4 regions of the Corynebacterium ihumii genome follow, and region 3 is predicted to be linked to each of the others. Evidence: predicted binding sites of a transcription regulator. Region 3 holds the regulator's gene; each other region holds the start of a gene.

The links. Region 3 encodes LexA, which represses DNA repair genes until DNA is damaged. Its sites were predicted from a motif close to CGAACANNTGTTCG; they were not measured.
Region 1: CIHUM_RS09995 (HNH endonuclease signature motif containing protein) is a predicted target of LexA. The motif match lies at 2,555-2,568, and genes of this name have one in related genera.
Region 2: CIHUM_RS10915 (HNH endonuclease signature motif containing protein) is a predicted target of LexA. The motif match lies at 2,144-2,157, and genes of this name have one in related genera.
Region 4: CIHUM_RS07505 (SAV_6107 family HEPN domain-containing protein) is a predicted target of LexA. The motif match lies at 2,629-2,642, and genes of this name have one in related genera.

The regions. Positions count from the first base shown of each region.
Region 1 is NZ_CP063190.1:2,052,505-2,056,712, reverse strand. Features, by position in the region: gene CIHUM_RS10000 (VanW family protein) at 1-897, shown strand, start outside; gene CIHUM_RS09995 (HNH endonuclease signature motif containing protein) at 944-2,467, opposite strand; gene CIHUM_RS09990 (alpha/beta fold hydrolase) at 2,617-3,438, opposite strand; SAM riboswitch class IV at 3,516-3,652, shown strand; gene CIHUM_RS09985 (hypothetical protein) at 3,669-4,208, shown strand, end outside.
Region 2 is NZ_CP063190.1:2,258,164-2,262,371, reverse strand. Features, by position in the region: gene CIHUM_RS10925 (hypothetical protein) at 1-236, shown strand, start outside; gene CIHUM_RS10920 (hypothetical protein) at 433-861, shown strand; gene CIHUM_RS10915 (HNH endonuclease signature motif containing protein) at 865-2,127, opposite strand; gene CIHUM_RS10910 (hypothetical protein) at 2,461-2,715, shown strand; gene CIHUM_RS10905 (hypothetical protein) at 2,835-3,137, opposite strand; gene CIHUM_RS10900 (bile acid:sodium symporter family protein) at 3,147-4,088, opposite strand; gene CIHUM_RS10895 (Rieske (2Fe-2S) protein) at 4,089-4,208, opposite strand, start outside.
Region 3 is NZ_CP063190.1:1,344,018-1,348,225, forward strand. Features, by position in the region: gene hrpA (ATP-dependent RNA helicase HrpA) at 1-8, shown strand, start outside; gene nrdR (transcriptional regulator NrdR) at 24-482, opposite strand; gene CIHUM_RS06630 (hypothetical protein) at 539-661, opposite strand; gene lexA (transcriptional repressor LexA) at 1,130-1,810, shown strand; gene CIHUM_RS06640 (DeoR/GlpR family DNA-binding transcription regulator) at 1,861-2,649, shown strand; gene CIHUM_RS06645 (HPr family phosphocarrier protein) at 2,735-3,004, shown strand; gene CIHUM_RS06650 (uracil-xanthine permease family protein) at 3,080-4,208, opposite strand, start outside.
Region 4 is NZ_CP063190.1:1,533,787-1,537,994, forward strand. Features, by position in the region: gene rsmH (16S rRNA (cytosine(1402)-N(4))-methyltransferase RsmH) at 1-615, opposite strand, end outside; gene mraZ (division/cell wall cluster transcriptional repressor MraZ) at 807-1,241, opposite strand; gene CIHUM_RS07500 (DUF3040 domain-containing protein) at 1,658-2,050, opposite strand; gene CIHUM_RS07505 (SAV_6107 family HEPN domain-containing protein) at 2,141-2,578, opposite strand; gene CIHUM_RS07510 (GNAT family N-acetyltransferase) at 2,731-3,294, shown strand; gene CIHUM_RS07515 (polyprenyl synthetase family protein) at 3,242-4,208, shown strand, end outside.

The DNA of each region.
Region 1 (4,208 bases), 710 kb from region 3:
CTCGATGCCACGCGCACCATCTTGGGCGACCAGCTTGCGGAGACCGAGGTGGAGGGCAAAAATGCCCGCGTGCTGGCCGGCGGCGGCGTCGAGCCGTCCGTGGACGGATCCGTGGTGGACTGGGATGCCACCCTCGCCGGATTTGAAAAGCGGCTGACCGGCAGCGAACCCCGTGCGTGGGACGCGGTGTACAAGGACGTGCCCGCGCAATTCACCACCGAACAGGCGCAAAACGCCACCTTCAACGACGTGGTCGGCTCGTTCACCACCAGCGGCTACTCGGGCGCGTCCGGCACCAACATTGAGCTGGTGGCCCAGACCGTCAACGGCGCGATTGTGAACCCGGGCGAGACGTTTTCCCTGAACGGCTACACCGGCCCGCGCGGTCCCGCGCAGGGGTACGTGGAGTCCGGCATCATCCTCAACGGGCGCGCGGATACCGCGGTCGGCGGCGGCATCTCTCAGTTCGCCACCACCTTGTATAACGCCTCCTACTTCGCCGGCATGACGGATGTGGCGCACATGCCGCACTCCTACTACATCTCCCGTTACCCGGCGGGCCGCGAGGCGACCGTGTACGAGGGTGCGATCGACCTGCAGTTCCGCAACGACAGTCCGTACCCGGTGCGCATTGCCACCAGTGTCGGCGGTGGGGAGGTCACGGTGAGCCTGATGGGTGTCAAGACCGTGACCGTCGAGTCTGTCAACGGTGGCCGGTGGGCGCAGACGCAGCCGCAGCCGGTGAACGTTTCCGGGTCGAGCTGCGTGCCGTCATCGGGCGCGCCGGGGTTCACTACGTCCGACACTCGCATCATCTACGACCTCGCCGGAAATGAGCTCAACCGGGAGACCCAGACCACGGTGTACGACCCGCAGCCGATCGTGCGTTGCGGTTAGCACGCTGAGGTACCCCGCGCGGCATTCCACGCCGCGCGTCCAACTTTCACGCTGTGTTTCCGCCCCGGTCGGGGCCGGCCCTGGACCCATCGCCGAGATCAAATAACGGAGGATCGGTGGTGGTCTGGTTCGGCGGGTCGTCGAACGCGGGGTATTTCTTCCGCACCCGCCGAATAGTTCTCTGACCAGGCGATTGTTGGTACTGATGCGTGGCGGTTGGTGTCGGTGGCCCACCGTCGGCGGGGTGGTGGGTGATGTCCCAGGTGGAGGGGTCTTTGTCGAAATATCCCTTGCCGCCGGCGCCATCCCTGTTGTCGTTGTTGCACATGTGGTGCTCGCGGCACAGGAGGACAAGGTTTTCCAGGTCCGTGAGCCCGCCGTGCAGGTACGACTGGATGTGGTGGGCTTCCAGTTCCACGCCCGGCTTGGTGCATCCGGTCCAGGCGCACACCTGCTGCATGGCCAACAGCACCAGTTTCTGCTCCACGCTGGCCAACCGCGCCCGCCCGAGGGACAGTGGTACCCCGGTGCAGGAGTCCAGCTGGAGGGCAAACGAGTCGCCCGCTAGCCCGAGCCGGACCATGTCCAGAGCGGTCAAGGACACGGAGGTGTTGGTGGCGAACTCGGTGTAGGCGTCCGCGCCCATGAGGTCGTCTAACGTCAGCGTCATCACCACGGTGCCGATGCCCTTGCGCGCCACGGCCGATGAGTTCGCGTGGTCGTTAACGATGTCCATGAGTTGGTCGAACCGCCGTTGCCCGCGGGTGCGCTTGTCCTCGGCGCCGGGAGGCAGGTTCGCCCCGGGTGACTCGCCTGCGGCTAGCGCGGCCTCGAACGCGGCGCGGCTGGCTTTGTCGAAGTAGATCTGCCCCCAGGAACCGCCGTCGGAGTCCTCCTCGCCGAAGGTCATGGTGCGCTTTTTAAACGCGGCGAGCGGGTCCTTCTTGCCTTCGTAGTCCCGGCCTTTGCGGTTGGCGCGCTTGACCAGTTTGTTCACGTACTTCCGCAGCTCCTCCGCGGACATCGTTTCCGCGGCCTCGAGCGCCTGCGCGTAGATTTCGTCGTGGCCCGGGTCCGAGTGTTCGTTGAGCTGCATCAGCGCCCGTTCGATGATGCGCTTTTTCTCCGCGTTGGCCTTCGCGGCCGCCTTCCGGGCGCGCTCTTTGGCCTTGCGCGCTTCTTCCTTGCGGCGCTCCTCTTCCTCGGCCTGCTTCTTGCGGTCTTCCTCGTCCATGAGCGGATCTGAAGGCGGCGTCGGCACCTCTACCTCGCCGAACATCGTCTTCGCTTGGTTGAGCAGGCTAAAGGCGTCGGCTCGGGGGAGCCCGAGCTGCTTGGTCAGATACTCCACAGGGTGGTTCGCGCCGACTAGCTTGCCCGCCCCGTCGCGCTCGCAGAGGTGCGCAAACGCGATGTTCGCGTTGGATAGCAGCGGCAGCGCCGCGTGCAGCCGCTCCATCGCCTGGTGCGTGGACAGTAGGTGGAGGGATTCGGGCTGCATCATGAGCGCCTCGAGCGCCTTCAGGCTATCGACGAGCTGATCCACGTGGTGGTCAATCACGGTGGTCATGGCCGCATCCCTCCCTTCGGAAACGCACCGTCAACGAATGAACAATGCACACGCTACGACACGCCTCCGACATGACCACACAAAACACGAACAACCGTTCGAACTAACCTAGCTAGCCAGCAACTTTAGCCCGTCGATAAGCATCGCGCTCAGTCGAAACTTGCAGGCGGCACATGGTCGCCCACGTCGCGTAGCAGCCCCCACGCGGTGAGCTCCGCGTAGAGCGGATCGCGCGGCATGAGCGCGTGGTAGGGCGCGTAGCCGTCGTACCACTGCCCGGAGTCGATGTTCGCCACATCCGCCCCCGGCGCGGCCTGAAGCATCGACGCGGACGCGGGCGTGACCACGGTGTCCGCCGGCGAGTAAATGGAGGTGTACACGATTCCCGGCACGGTGTCCGGGCCGCTCGCGAACTCGCGCAACCAGGCGGAACCAGCGAGCTGCTGCGCCGCTCCCGGGGCGAACAGCGCGGTGAGGCGCGGGTGCTTCGAGGCGATCTCGCCCATCCGCCCGGCTAGCCCGCGGAAGTCTGTGCCGTGGAAGTTGCCGCCCATCGCCACCACGCGCCGCACCTTCGCCGCACCCCCGCGCGAGATGAACAGCTTGGTCATCAGCGCGCCCTGCGAGTGCGCCACAATATCCACCTGCTCCGCCCCGGTTTTCCGCAGTACGCGGTCCACGTGGTCCTCCACGTCGCCGACGATGGAATTGAGGTCGCCGGCGCCGAAGAACCCCGGCGCAATCATGTCGCCGTAGTCGTACCCCCATACCCAAAACCCCTGCTCGCGCAGCCTCTGAGCGTTCGACTCAAACGCTGCGGTGCGCGAGTTAATGCCATGTACGTACATCACCGGCGTGGGGTGCTCGGGCTGGAAATTCCGGTCGTTAAACGGCATTGCCGGCCGGTTTTGCAGCCCGCGCACCGCTCCGTACCCGGCCGCCAGTGTCATCATCGCGCTGCTGAGTTTCATCCTTTTCAGCATATTGCTTATCGACGTCCTCTGGCCCCACTTGCAGTAGACCAAGCGGTCTGTTATTGTCCGGTGCGGATCACGAAGTCCGACGGCCCCGCCGCAACGGGGCAAAGCCTCCCGGCTCGTCGGCTGGCAACCGCGCATATCGCGCACGGTGCCCCCGGGAGAAGATCCGCCGGCACGCGCAACCGCCGCGCCGGAAGTGCGATTCTCAAAGGAGATCAACCATGTCTTCCGACATGCCAGAAATGTCCACCCCGTCCTCCATGCCCACCGACTGGACCCCGGCCACCCTCGCCCACATGAGCGGAACCACGTTTGCGTTCACGCTCGATGAGACGGGCGAGAGTGTCGTCGCAAAGTTCGACAGCCCCATGGAGGTTGCCCGGTTCGTGGGCAACACCGGCCCGAAGTTCGACTACTCGCCGACAGCGGGCGCCGTCCGCGTAGGGGATGCCGCCGTCCCGCTGCCCAAGCAGCCCGCCGAACGCCGCGAGTGCACGTTCGAAGAGTGCGACAGGCAGGCCGAGGGGCACGACAACCACTACATCCCGGTGCTGCGGGCGATGAACCAGAAGTACCTGTGGTTCCCCGTCGAGGCAGTGGAGCAGGACGCTACCAAGCTGACCTTCCGCTTCCGCAGCGCGGTGGGGGAGGAGACCGTCACGGGCTACAACCACAATCCGGAGGAGCTCGCGCGGGCGGAGGAGTACAACCCGGAGTGGGCCATCCTGCGCTTTAGAACAGAAGATGGGAGGTACCGCGCA
Region 2 (4,208 bases), 910 kb from region 3:
CCACTGCAACCGCTGCCCTTACCGCCGGGATCGCCGTCTCTCCGGCGAACGCCGAAGGCTTGATTCCAAACACTGAGGGGGCGCTTCGCGCGGGTATCGCCACTGTCGAGGGCTCTGTTGATGCTGGCTCCAGCATCAACATCGCTGTCTCCGTCGCTGGCCTCGGCCTGATCGGCTACGGCGCAAAGGCTGCTGGCGTTCTGCCGCCGCAGCTGGCTGGCCAGCTCCCGTTCTAAGTCCCAGCGCCAATATCTGAACTCCTCTCCCCTGCTCGGGAGGGGAGTTTTCCGCATTTGAAGGTATGTATATCGTCACAGAAGGTGGAGACGTTACATCCCCGGAAAGTCTTGAATACCTGCGGAAACGTGTGTTTTACTGTCCCGAGCCCGGTTCCGGGTAATTTACCGTCAGATTCGTACAAAGAAGTTTCCAATGAAGCGCATTACCGCAGCTGCTCTGGCGGCAACCACCGCCCTGTCGCTGGCGGCCGTCCCGGCACAGGCTGAGGAGGGCAACCAGAAGGACTTTTCCGACATCGTGAGCCCGGATCGCGCCTCCGACGTCACCGATGGCCACCTTGCTGCCGCCAAGTTGAAGGCCGAGGCCCGTGAGCTCCGCAACGAAGGTTCTGGCTACTCGGGCCCGTACAAGAGCTCCTCTGAGAAGAACCTGGTGCCGAAGAGCGCTAAGTCCTCCCTGAAGAACGATGTCGCACGTGGCTACAAGCTCGGCACCACCTACGACATCCTCGTCGGCACCGGCATCGCCGCAGGCGTCTTGGCACTCGTTGGTGCCGCCGCGGCCGCAGCGGGCAAGATCCCGGGTGTCCCGGGTGCGCCGGCCGTTGAGCAGTTCTTCTAAGCCTCACTGGTCGTTGAAAGACCAGTTGCACTCCTCCATGGTCCACATGGTGTCGTTGCGCTGCGGTAGGGAGTAGTTCGTGGACACGAAGCGCGTCCCGTCGCGGTAGACGAAGTGGATGTCGGAGTGCTCCTTCAACGTCTGCAGATACCCCTCCGTAACCAAGGAGTGGCAGGCGGAGCACAGCGGCAGGAGGTTCTCCAGGTCGGTGAGACCGCCGCTGGCCCAGTCCTCGATGTGGTGGATCTCGATGAAGCGCGTGTGCGTGCACCCTGGTGCCGCGCACTGCCCGCCCCACATCGCCAAAAGCGCGTTGACCTGCCCGTTCGTTGCCAGGCGCTGTTTGCGTCCGGTGTTGAGGATGAGGCCGTCGGAGTTGACCGTCGATAGGCGTATGTCCGCATTAGCCAGCAAGCTTGCAATGGCTTTCGACGGCGCGCCCACGTTGTTGGGCATATACCCTCGACCGTCCGGAGTGGCCAGAATGTTCACGTGCGCACCCGGCGTGGTCAGAGTGTTGCGTGGCGTCGTTCGTGCCATGTGGACGATGCCCATGAGCGCCCGCAGCAGCATCCGCCCGATCGGCAGCCCGTAGCCGGAGACTGTCTTCCGCGCGGGGCGGTTCTCCTCCACCTCCTCGGCTCGCTCGAGGGCAATGTTGATTTCGCCGTTTACCTCAGGGTCCAGGTCCTCGAGCACCTCGTCGAGGCTGCAGTACGCAATTTCGCCGATCTTCAACGCTGCGATGAACCCGGCTCCGTCCGCTGCATTCATATTGCCGTGGAACGCGATATCGCCGTTGTCGCGCTTGTGCAGGCTCAGGTAGTACTGCGGGCTGTCGTCGTCCTCCCCGTCCTGCGGCTTCTTCCCCGCCAGCGCGCATTCGAGCTCGTGGTAACCCATTCCGAGGGCGAGATCTACCAGTTCACGCTCATTTTCGGGCGTCATGTACTTCAGAAGCAGCCGCACCACCGAGTAGCTCAGCGCAGCGGCAGTGAAGTGTTTGTGGAGGTAACGGAAGGGCCTCAGGCGGTGGGCGACGCTGACGTATTCGTGCGCGGTCGAGGAGGACACGCCCAGGCGTCGCATGAGGAAGTGCGCGGTGGTTGACGAGCCACATTCGATAGCAAGTGCGAGTTCATCAAACATTTGTATTGCGGACAGCAGCTCTGCTTTGTTCTGGGTCATTGCGCGGTGCGAGTCTTCAATTTGCTGGCTTAATGCGATGGCGAGTGGGTTGGATTCTGTGGCAACTGCGGCGGTCATTTTGGCCCCCTTGAGGCGAATGCGAGTTCGATTGCGGGCATTATAAAACTCGTGTCCGACATTCCTCTGACCTGCTGAAATGTGGTTATTAACTCGCGCTATAAGTTGTCCGCAACTCCGCATTGCGGACAAGCGGGGGCGAACCAACTATTGGCTATTGCATATCGACGTCAGCTCCGCCCATGCCCGCCCCTCAGACCACTCCGCAACTCCGCATTGCGGACAACTCCGCCATCACCAATAGTTGGTAGGGGCCAACGAAACGGTGCCGTATTGCGGACAGATGCGGGAGACTGCATTGTGGGGTCTATCAACGAAAGGAGGCGCCCGATCGTGGAGAAAGCTCACCGCACCGCGTTTATCTACCCAATTTTTGTCGCGGTTTGGATCGCAACACCGTTTATGGGGGACCGCGTTCCCGTGTGGGGCCAATGGCTTTATTGGGCTGTCTTGATCGCGGTATCAGTTCTGGGGTTTGTCATCGCGGTGCGGGATAAGCGCCCCCTGCTGGGGGTATTGTCTGTTCTTACCCTGTTTGCCTGGCCGATTACTCTCGTGGTGGCGTTGTCGTCCGGTCCCTTTGCCTGACGGGCCCTGTCCCCCCACAACTCCGCATTGCGGACAATTCCGGCACCACCAACTATTGGGGTCCACCAACGAAAAAGGCCCGCGCCGGTGGCGGGGCGGGCCGGAGGTGCGTCGATAGGCTATAGCAACTTTGCTTGAGCTTCGGACCAGAGGCCCTCGAACTCATCCTCGCTGAGGTGGGTGGCGGTGATGCCCTCCATGGAGTCGTAGGTGCGCGGGTGTGGGACGGTACCCATGGGCTGGTTTGCCTGGCCGATGACGCGGCCGTCGACGTAGATGCCGGTGATGGTCTCGGCTGGGTCGAGTTCAATCATGCGCACCATGGTGCACTCGTGGGCTGAGATTTCCTCGAGTTCGGCGATGTTGAGCAGCTCGCCGCCGAGTTCGGGGACGTTGTAGTGGATGCGGACGAAATGTTTCACGTGAAACTCCTAAGAAATTCGGGAGGCGTACGCGGAGCAGATGACCAGTTGGCACATGTGGTAGATCATCAGCGGGATGATCAGCACGCCGAGCGAGGCGCCGCCGAAGATGACGGTGGCCATGGGCAGGCCGGTCGCGAGCGACTTCTGGGTGCCGCACATTTGGATCGCAACGCGGTCCTCGCGCGGGAAATGCAGCGCCTCCGGGAGGATGCGGGTCAGCCACAGCATAGCGACGACCAGCACGCACGAGAACACGGTGAGGAACACGATCTCCCACGCGGAGACATTGGACCACACGCCGGAGACGACGCCGCGGGAGAACGCCGAGTAGACCACCATCCAGATGGAGCCGCGGTCAACGATCTTGGTCGCCTTCGACTTGGCCAGCTCCCCCACTCGCGGGACGAAGTTGTGCGCGAGCTGGCCCAGGACGAACGGAAGGAGAAGCTGTAGGGCGATGTCGCCGAACACGGAGGCGTCCACGGATACCCCGTCGCCGGCACCCATCAGCCACATCACCAAAAGCGGCGTGGCCACTACGCCGACCAGCGAGGACACCGACGCCGCCACCACCGCGCCCGAGACGTTGCCGCGCGCGACGCCGGTGAGCGCCACCGAGGACTGGACTGTGGACGGCACCAACGTCATGAACAGCAGGCCCTGGTACAGGTCCTCTGACATGAACGACACCGTCGGGCGGGCGAGGAGGCCGATCACCGGGTAGATGACAAACGTGAACGCCAGGATCAGCGCGTGAAGGCGCCAGTTGGTCAGGCCCTTCAGCGCCTCCTGGGTGGACAGGCGCGCGCCGTAGAGGAAGAACAGCAGCGCGATGCCCAGCTTCACCGCGACGGCGAACCCGTCCGCGAACGCGCCCTGGGCGGGCAGCACGAACGCGAGCGCCGCCGCGACAACGATGCCGACGAGAAGCGGGTCGAGCTTCTTCATTTACTCGGAAACGGCGACTTTGTCGCCGCCGTCGGTCACGGGGACCTCGCGCATCCCTGTGACGGCCGGGCCGGAGACGCGGGCGCCGTCGGCGATATTGAACACCGAGCCGTGGGCGGT
Region 3 (4,208 bases):
TGCGTTAGCGTCAAGACCGCGGGTTAAAAGTCCTCGCGGTCGCGGCGGCGCATGAGCCGGATTTCGGATTCGAAGTCGTCTGCGCTCTCGAACGACTTGTACACCGATGCGAAGCGCAGGTACGCCACTTCATCGAGGGCGCGCAGCGGTTCAAGCACCGCCAGGCCGATCTCGTGGGCGGGCACCTGCGAGCTGCCCTGGGCGCGCACAGTCTCTTCCACTTCCTGGGCAAGGCGTTTCAAAGCGTCGTCGGTGACATCGCGGCCTTGGCATGCTCGACGCACGCCGACGATAAGTTTGTCGCGGTCAAACGGTTCGCTCACGCCGTTGCGTTTCACAACGGTGAGGACTGCCTTTTCCACTGTGGTGAATCGACCCCCGCACTCGGTGCACTCTCTGCGTCGACGAATCGCAGAGCCGGCTTCGACCAGCCGAGAGTCAGTCACACGGGATTGCTCGTTGTGGCAAAAAGGACAAAACACGGTTTTCCACCCCCAGAGTCTTCAAGGCTTGGTGTAGCCGTGAGTCTACGCCCTGCCTATCGCGCCGTTGCCACCGTGGCGGTGTGGGCGACCTGGCTGCCGGTCATCGATGAGGGATCCTGGTCTTGCGCCGAGAAAACGCCGCCGAACGCGGAACCGATAAGCAGCGCCGCAGTCATGCATACGCCAAGCAGGAGCGTATCGCGCGTCTCGTGGCGCGTTTCGAACGTGTTCGCTTCTGTAGAACCGCCCGAAACCCGGTTTGAGACAGAACGAGCACTCGTTCGATGAGACGCAGAAATGGTTCGAACACCGGCCCCGCCGCTTCGACGCTTCGGCACAGAATCAAGGTCCCAAATCTCCGCCGGGGGAACCACGGATGCGGCGCCCGTGCGAGATGCGGATGCATTGTGTACTGGATTGATTGCAATGGACATGGTGAGTCTCCCTTCGTTTCGCGGCACACATTACGTTCGGCGCCGACACGCTCGAACGTTCTAACGTTCATTTGTTCGAATACGCTTACGTGTTCGATTTATAGCACCCCAGCCGACAGGTGTCCACCCTAACGCTGCAACCATCGAACATGAGTGCCCTATCTGGTAGGTTCGTAGGCGCACTACGCCACCGAGCCCAAGGAGAACGTCATGGCACGAAAGAAGGCCGAGCCCGGCAACCCGAATTTCAACGCACTGTCTGACCGTCAGCGCCGTATCCTCCAGGTCATTCAGGACGCTGTTGTCCTGCGCGGTTACCCGCCGAGCATCCGCGAGATCGGCGATGCCGCTGGTTTGCAGTCCACCTCCTCTGTCGCATACCAGCTCAAGGAGCTGGAGAAGAAGGGCTTCCTTCGTCGCGACCCGAACAAGCCGCGCGCCGTGGATCTGCGCCAGCTGCCAGAGACCGGGCGCAAACAGCGCAAGCCGCAGGAAGCGAAGCCGGAGGATTCGGGCAATGCCCGCTACGTGCCGGTGGTTGGCCAGATCGCTGCAGGTGCTCCGATCCTCGCCGAAGAGAACGTGGACACCTACTACCCGCTGCCCGAGGAGCTGCTCGGCGACGGCGATGTCTTCATGCTCAAGGTTGTCGGCGAATCCATGCGCGAGGCCGGCATCCTCGACGGCGACTGGGTTGTTGTCCGCTCCCAGCCGAACGCGGAGGAGGGCGAGTTCGTGGCGGCGCTTCTGGACGGTGAGGCGACGGTCAAGGAGTTCCACCGCGACTCCACCGGTGTGTGGCTGTTGCCCCACAACGACGCTTTCGAGCCGATCAAGGGCGACGAAGCTGAGATCATGGGGCGTGTCATCTCGGTGTTCCGTACTCTGTAACCGGTGCGTGTGCGCCGAGAAAACACGAAGACCCAAAGCGCAGGAGATCGATGTACGCCGAGGAGCGGAGACGCCAGATCGCGTCTTTGACCGCAGTTGAAGGCCGCGTCAATGTCACCGAGTTGGCGCAGCGCTTCGACGTCACCGCGGAAACAATCCGCCGGGACCTTTCTGCGTTGCACGATGAGGGCGCGGTGCAGCGCGTCCACGGTGGCGCGGTGGCCAGCCAGTCGTACCGCTCTACGGAGATCCCGCTGGATACCCGCCAGCGAGCCTCGCTCGCGGCCAAGACCGCGATTGCGGAAACCGCGTTGCAGTTCGTACCGGATACGCAAAACTGCACGATCTTTTTGGACTCGGGCACAACAATCAGCAGCTTGGGCAAGCGACTTGCAGAGACTCGCGGGGATAAGGAGTACTCGGTGGTGACTAACTCCATCCCGACTGCCTTGGAGCTGAGTGATTCCGGTTTACCCGATGTGCAGCTACTCGGTGGCAGTGTCCGTCCGATCAGCCAGGCGGTCGTCGGCAGTACTGCACTTCGCACACTGGCCCTGTTGCGAGCTGACGTTGCGTTTGTGGGCACCAACGCGCTGTCCATCGGTCACGGCCTCTCTACCCCAGACGCCCAGGAAGCTGCGGTGAAAGCTGCGATGGTGACGAATGCCCGCAAGGTTGTTGTGTTGTGCGATTCCACGAAGCTGGGCAACGACTATGTGGTCAGCTTCGCGCCGCTGACGGATATTGATGTGGTGGTCACCGACGCTGAGGCTCCCTCCGCCTTCGTCGACGAGCTGCGCTCGCACGGTATTGAGGTCGTGCTCGCACAGACCCAATAGCGCGAGCAACATGTTGGCATCAACGTCTGTTTGCGACCTACACTCGTTGCAGACCTGAATGAAAAATAACGGAAAGGACACCCGAATGGCTTCCAAGACTGTAAAGGTCGGTTCCACCGTCGGGCTGCACGCACGCCCGGCCACGGTGATCGCCGATGCTGCCGGCGAGTACGATGACGAGATTTTGCTGACCCTTGTCGGTGGCGACGATGACGACGAGACGGACGCTGCCTCCTCGCTGATGATTATGGCCATGGGCGCCGAGCACGGCGATGAGGTCACCGTGACCTCCGACAACCCAGATGCCGTGGAAAAGATCGGGACGCTGATCGAGCAGAACCTCGACGAAGAGTAAGCGCTCCTCGCTTTACCGCGAGCTCACGCCCGGGCCACGCGCCCGGGCGTTTTTACGTGCAATCAGTGCCGGACGCTACAACGTCGACGGCTGAGACACCTCGAAATCCTTTCGGTACTGCCCCTCCCCCAACGTGTCGTACGCCCAGCGCATGAGCGGGTAAACCACAATGATGCCGACCGAGCCCAGCGCGATGCCTTCCAGGGTCACAGCTCCGACATCCAGGGTGAGGTTGCCGATGCCCACAATCAGCGCGACCGCGGCCGCGGTCAGGTTCGCCGGGTCGGTGAAGTCCACCTTGTTGTCCTGCCAGATGCGCACGCCCAGCATGCCGATGAGCCCGTAGAGCACTAGGCACGCGCCGCCGAGCACTCCTGCGGGGATGGTGAAGATTACGGCGCCAAACTTCGGGATGAACGCCAGCACGATCGCGAACACGGCGGCGACCCAGTACGCGGCGGTGGAATACACCTTCGTCGCCGCCATCACACCGATGTTTTCTGCGTAGGTGGTTGTGCCGGATCCGCCGAAGTCGCCGGCGAGTGTGGTGGCAATACCGTCGCCGATCAGCGCTCGCCCCTGCATGTCGTCGAGATTGCGCCCGGTCATCTCCGAGACTGCCTTGACGTGGCCGACGTTCTCCGCGATGAGCACCACCAGCACCGGCAGGGTCACCAGCACCGCGGAAACATGGAACTCGGGCTGGTGAAACTGCGGCAGGCCGATCCACGGCGCGTCGGCAATGGTCTGCAGCGCGTCCTCGCCCAGGCCACCTGTCATGGCAGCAAACAGCCAACCGACGAGCACGCCAATGAGGATGGACAGGCGCGAAAGCAGCCCACGGGTGGCCACTGTCACCACCACGACCGTCAGCAGTGTCACCCCTGCCACCCAGGGCTGGGTTTCCACGTTCGACACTGCAGTCGGAGCGAGGTTGAAGCCGATCAGGGCGACGATGGCTCCGGTGACCGCGGGCGGCATCACCGCGTCGATGACCCGCTTGCCCGCCCATTCCACGATGATGCCGACGAGGATGAGCGTCACACCGGTGAGCAGCACCCCACCCAGCTGCGCACCGACACCGTACTGCTGCGAAGCCGTCAACGGCGCGATAAACGCAAAGGATGAGCCCAGGTAGCTAGGCACTTTGTTGCGGGTAATCAGCAAAAAGATGATGGTTCCCAGGCCGGAGAACAGCAACGTG
Region 4 (4,208 bases), 190 kb from region 3:
CTCCACCAAACGCGCGGCGCGGTCGAAAGGCTCGCGGTCACGCTCTGCGATGACGGCGGATGCGATCTTGCCGGCGAAACGTTCGTCGCCATACGTCTTCAAAATCCGAGCCAGATCGCCGTGGCTGTAGGTATTGAGCACCTCGGCCGCGGTAATGCCCTGCGTTTGGTCCATGCGCATATCCAGCGGGGCGTCGCCGCGGTAGGAAAAGCCGCGTTCCTGCTGGTCCAGCTGCATGGAGGACACCCCTAGGTCGAACAGGGCGCCCGCGATGCCGTGCTCGCGGGCGGTGTCGAAGATCTCGCCGGTGTTGTTCGCCACCACCTCGTCGACATGGTCGAAGCGGGACTGCACTGCGGTGAAGCGATCTTTGAAAGGCACCAAACGTTCCGACGCCTGACGCAACGCGTTCGGATCCCTGTCCACACCGATCACGCGGGCGTTCGGGAACACGTTGAGGAAGTGCTCTGTGTGGCCTCCGGCGCCGAGCGTGCCGTCGATAAGCACTGCATTTGCCCCGAACGCCTCGACGCTGGGCGCGAGCAGTTCAGCCATGCGGTCGCGCATGACGGGGACGTGACCGTGCGGGTCGTCAGCGAGCGTGAAGTCCGCCATGCCATGCCCTCCGTGTCCCTCGTAGTGTCCCTAGCTCGTGCGGTGTGTCAGCGTTATCAGCGCGGGGAGCGCATAGGGCCCTGCCCGGGGCGGCTGTTCTGATGTCGGGGAAGTACACCAGAACGCTTCTCGCCCCGGACAGAGTCCGTACACGCTCTCCGTAGTCGATGCCTGCTGCCGGGTAGTCAGCCCTACAGCAGACCGGAGAGAATGTCGTCGTCATCCGCCGCGGAGAACGCGGCTTCAGTCTCTTCTTGATACTTGTTCCAGGACTCGAGGTCCCAGATCTCGAGAAAATCCACCGAACCGATGACCACGCACTCCTTGGAAAGGTTCGCGTAATCGCGGTGCGCCGGAGACAGGGTGATTCGCCCAGACCCGTCGAGCGTTTGCTCATCCGCGCTGGCGGCCAGGTTGCGGATAAATGCGCGCGCCTTGGGGTTTGTGCGGGATGCCGCTGCGGCCTTGCGGGCGCGGGCGGCGAACTCATCGCGCGGGTACACCGCTAACGAGTGATCCTGCCCCTTGGTCACCATCAGCCCGTCCGCGAGGTCCTCACGGAACTTCGCAGGGAGCGTTAATCGACCTTTGTCGTCGAGCTTGGGAGTGTAGGTTCCCAGAAACATCCGGCGACCTACCTTCCTTCGCTTTCAGACGTTGGCTGTGAAATTTTCTCGGCTTCGTTCCGTACCGCGCACGTAGTCAAGATGCGCGCCACGTCACTCCGCTGGGCCCCACTTTAGCCCACTCTCCCCCACAAACGCCACACCTCGGCGATAATTTGTTTCCTTTCGTTCTGTTATTGCAGTTCAAAGGATACTTTTCGCTGTGGGGAGTTTACCCGTAATGTCGCACACCACCACTCACACATGCCACTTGAAACTTCGTTATCCCCACACATCACGCGCTAAATGAGGCGCTGATTCCCCACTTTCGACGCCTATGGGGCGCCAGTGGGGAGAAGTGGGGGATCTGAGGAGGACACGAAAAAACGCCTTCCCGCTCTAACGGGAAGGCGTTTTCTATGCGCGAAGCTTAAGCCTTACTGACGGTCCTCAAAACGCCGACGGAAGCTCTCCTCCATGCTTGCGCTGCGCTGGGTGCGCGGCTTCGCTGGCCGCGACGCACGGGCAGACGAGGACGGCTGCTGCGTCGGAGTACGCAGGGCCATGATGCCGCCGAAGAGCATGACGGCGAAGCCGATGATGCTCAGCACAATCGTCCAGGTGCTCAGGCTCGCCAGTGCTACGCCGCCGAGCAGCAGCACGAGACCTAAGACAATCAGCGCGACGCTGCGCATGGTCAATTGGCCGGTCTTGGGTGCGGAACCGAAGCCAGATTCAGTCACGACACTGCTGCCGAACTTCGGGTCGTCCGCGAAGAGAGACTGCTCAATTTCGCGCAACGCCCGCATTTCCTGCTCAGATAGAGACACTGCTCACTCTCCAAATACCGATGGCGGACTGACATTATCCGTATAACGGCCATGGTACGCAGATTGTTCCCGTGCCCCACATCCATCCCACTAGGCAGCCATCGGCATCTCCCCTGCCCGGGTAGACAGATAGAACTCCTCCGCATCCGAGAGCAGCCGGTGCACCACAGCCGCACCTGGATCAGTTTCAATGCCGGACGCCACCCTGCCGCGTTGCGTCGAATAGCGCTTGAACACAGTGGCCCAATGCACCCCATTTTTACCCGTGAGCGCCAGTTTGTCCCACGCGCTTGTGGGAAGGCGTTTGCGCTTGCGCACGATCGGCGAGCTCACATTACGCGCCCCGGCAACCCGCAGCGCCGCACGATATGCGTTTTCCATTGCCACGTCGTGGCGGCCCGCTTCGAAGTCATCGTGCGCGAGACCGATCAGCTCCTCGGCGGCCGCCAGGAATTGGTCGGCCTTACTTATACGAGCACCCCGCCCGTACACTGCGCCGGTTGTTGCTGAAACTACGCTTCCCATCATTGTGTCCTCCTGCGGAAACATCGCTTTTGTCTAAGTGATGGGCTCACCCTAAAACACCCGTTCGACACCACCCGACACCCATGGGAACACTCGTTCGAACCAATCTTAGGGTTCTTGCCACGCCAAGGACCCGCAAGTGATTCCATAGAGGGGTGACTGCAACCATCCAGCGCCTCACGGCAGCCGAGTTCCTCATGATCACCCCGACACTCGTAGACATCTATATAGAGGCCATGGGGTACCCGAGGGCCATGCGCCGACAACGCATCCAGGTGTGGAAGGGCGAGGTGCGCTCCCCCGGTTTCACCGCGGTCGCGGCGATCGAGACAGGCCAAGTCGTGGGCATCGCCTACGGCTTCATCGGCACCCGCGAGCGCTGGTGGGACCGTCAGCTCGTGCGCGCGATGAACGCCAACGGCGGGATCACAGACCAGGACCGGGACATGCTGCGCAGCTACTTCGAAGTCGCCGAGGTGCACGTCTCCCCCGCTCTGCAAGGCAAGGGCCTGGGCTCCCGCCTGCTCACGGAACTGCTACGGGAGGCACCGACACGCTGGGCGCTGCTGTCCACGCCGGAAATTGCAGGCGAGGCGAACAACGCTTTCGCTCTCTACCGCAAATTCGGGTTCACGGACGTGGCGCGCAATTTTCTCTACGAGGGGGATAAACGCCCCTTCGCCATCCTCGCCCTCGAACTGCCCAACCGCACTGAGTAGTGTTGCGGGAAGAGGAAAGATTTCAGGCACAAGGAGCGTGGGCGTGACAGATCTTGGGCTCAAGGACGTACCGGCACAGGTAGGTCAGCACCTGGAAGCGTTTTTCAACGAGCGCGCAGCTGCTATCGAGACCATTGGTGAGCCTGTCGCCCAGGCGGTCAGCCACCTGCGGCGCTTCGTCCTCGGCGGCGGCAAGCGCGTGCGCCCCACCTACGGCTGGGCAGGCTTCGTCGGCGCGGGTGGCTTACACGGCACCGAGGACCCCGAGGCGGTGCTTCGTGCGGTGAGCTCGCTGGAGCTGATTCAGGCGTGTGCGCTGGTGCACGACGACATCATCGACGCCTCCGACACCCGGCGCGGCAACCCCACGGTGCACCGCGCGATCGAGGCGGAGCACCGCAGCGAGGGCCTGCTCGGCTCCGCAGAGGAATACGGCATAAACGCCGCGATTTTGCTCGGCGACCTCGCCCTTGCCTGGGCCGAAGACATGTGGCGCTACTCCGGCGTCTCCCAGGACGCGCTCGCTCGCGCCGCGGAGCCGTGGGTGGGCATGCGCACCGAGGTCATCGGCGGCCAGTTGCTGGACATCATGCTGGAAAGCCTGGGCAGTGAGTCGGTGGAGATGGCGAACCGCGTCAACCGGTTCAAAACCGCGGCCTACACGATCGAGCGCCCACTCCACCTGGGTGCGGCGCTTGCGGGTGCGGGCGAGCCGCTAATCCGCGCATTCCGCGGCTACGGCCGTGACATCGGCATCGCCTTCCAGCTCCGGGACGACCTGCTCGGCGTGTTCGGCGACCCAGCGGTCACCGGCAAACCAGCAGGCGACGACATCCGTGAGGGCAAGCGCACGGAGCTGTTCGCTACCGCCCTTGAGTTGCTCGACCAAGCCAACCCGGCAGCCGCGCAGGAAC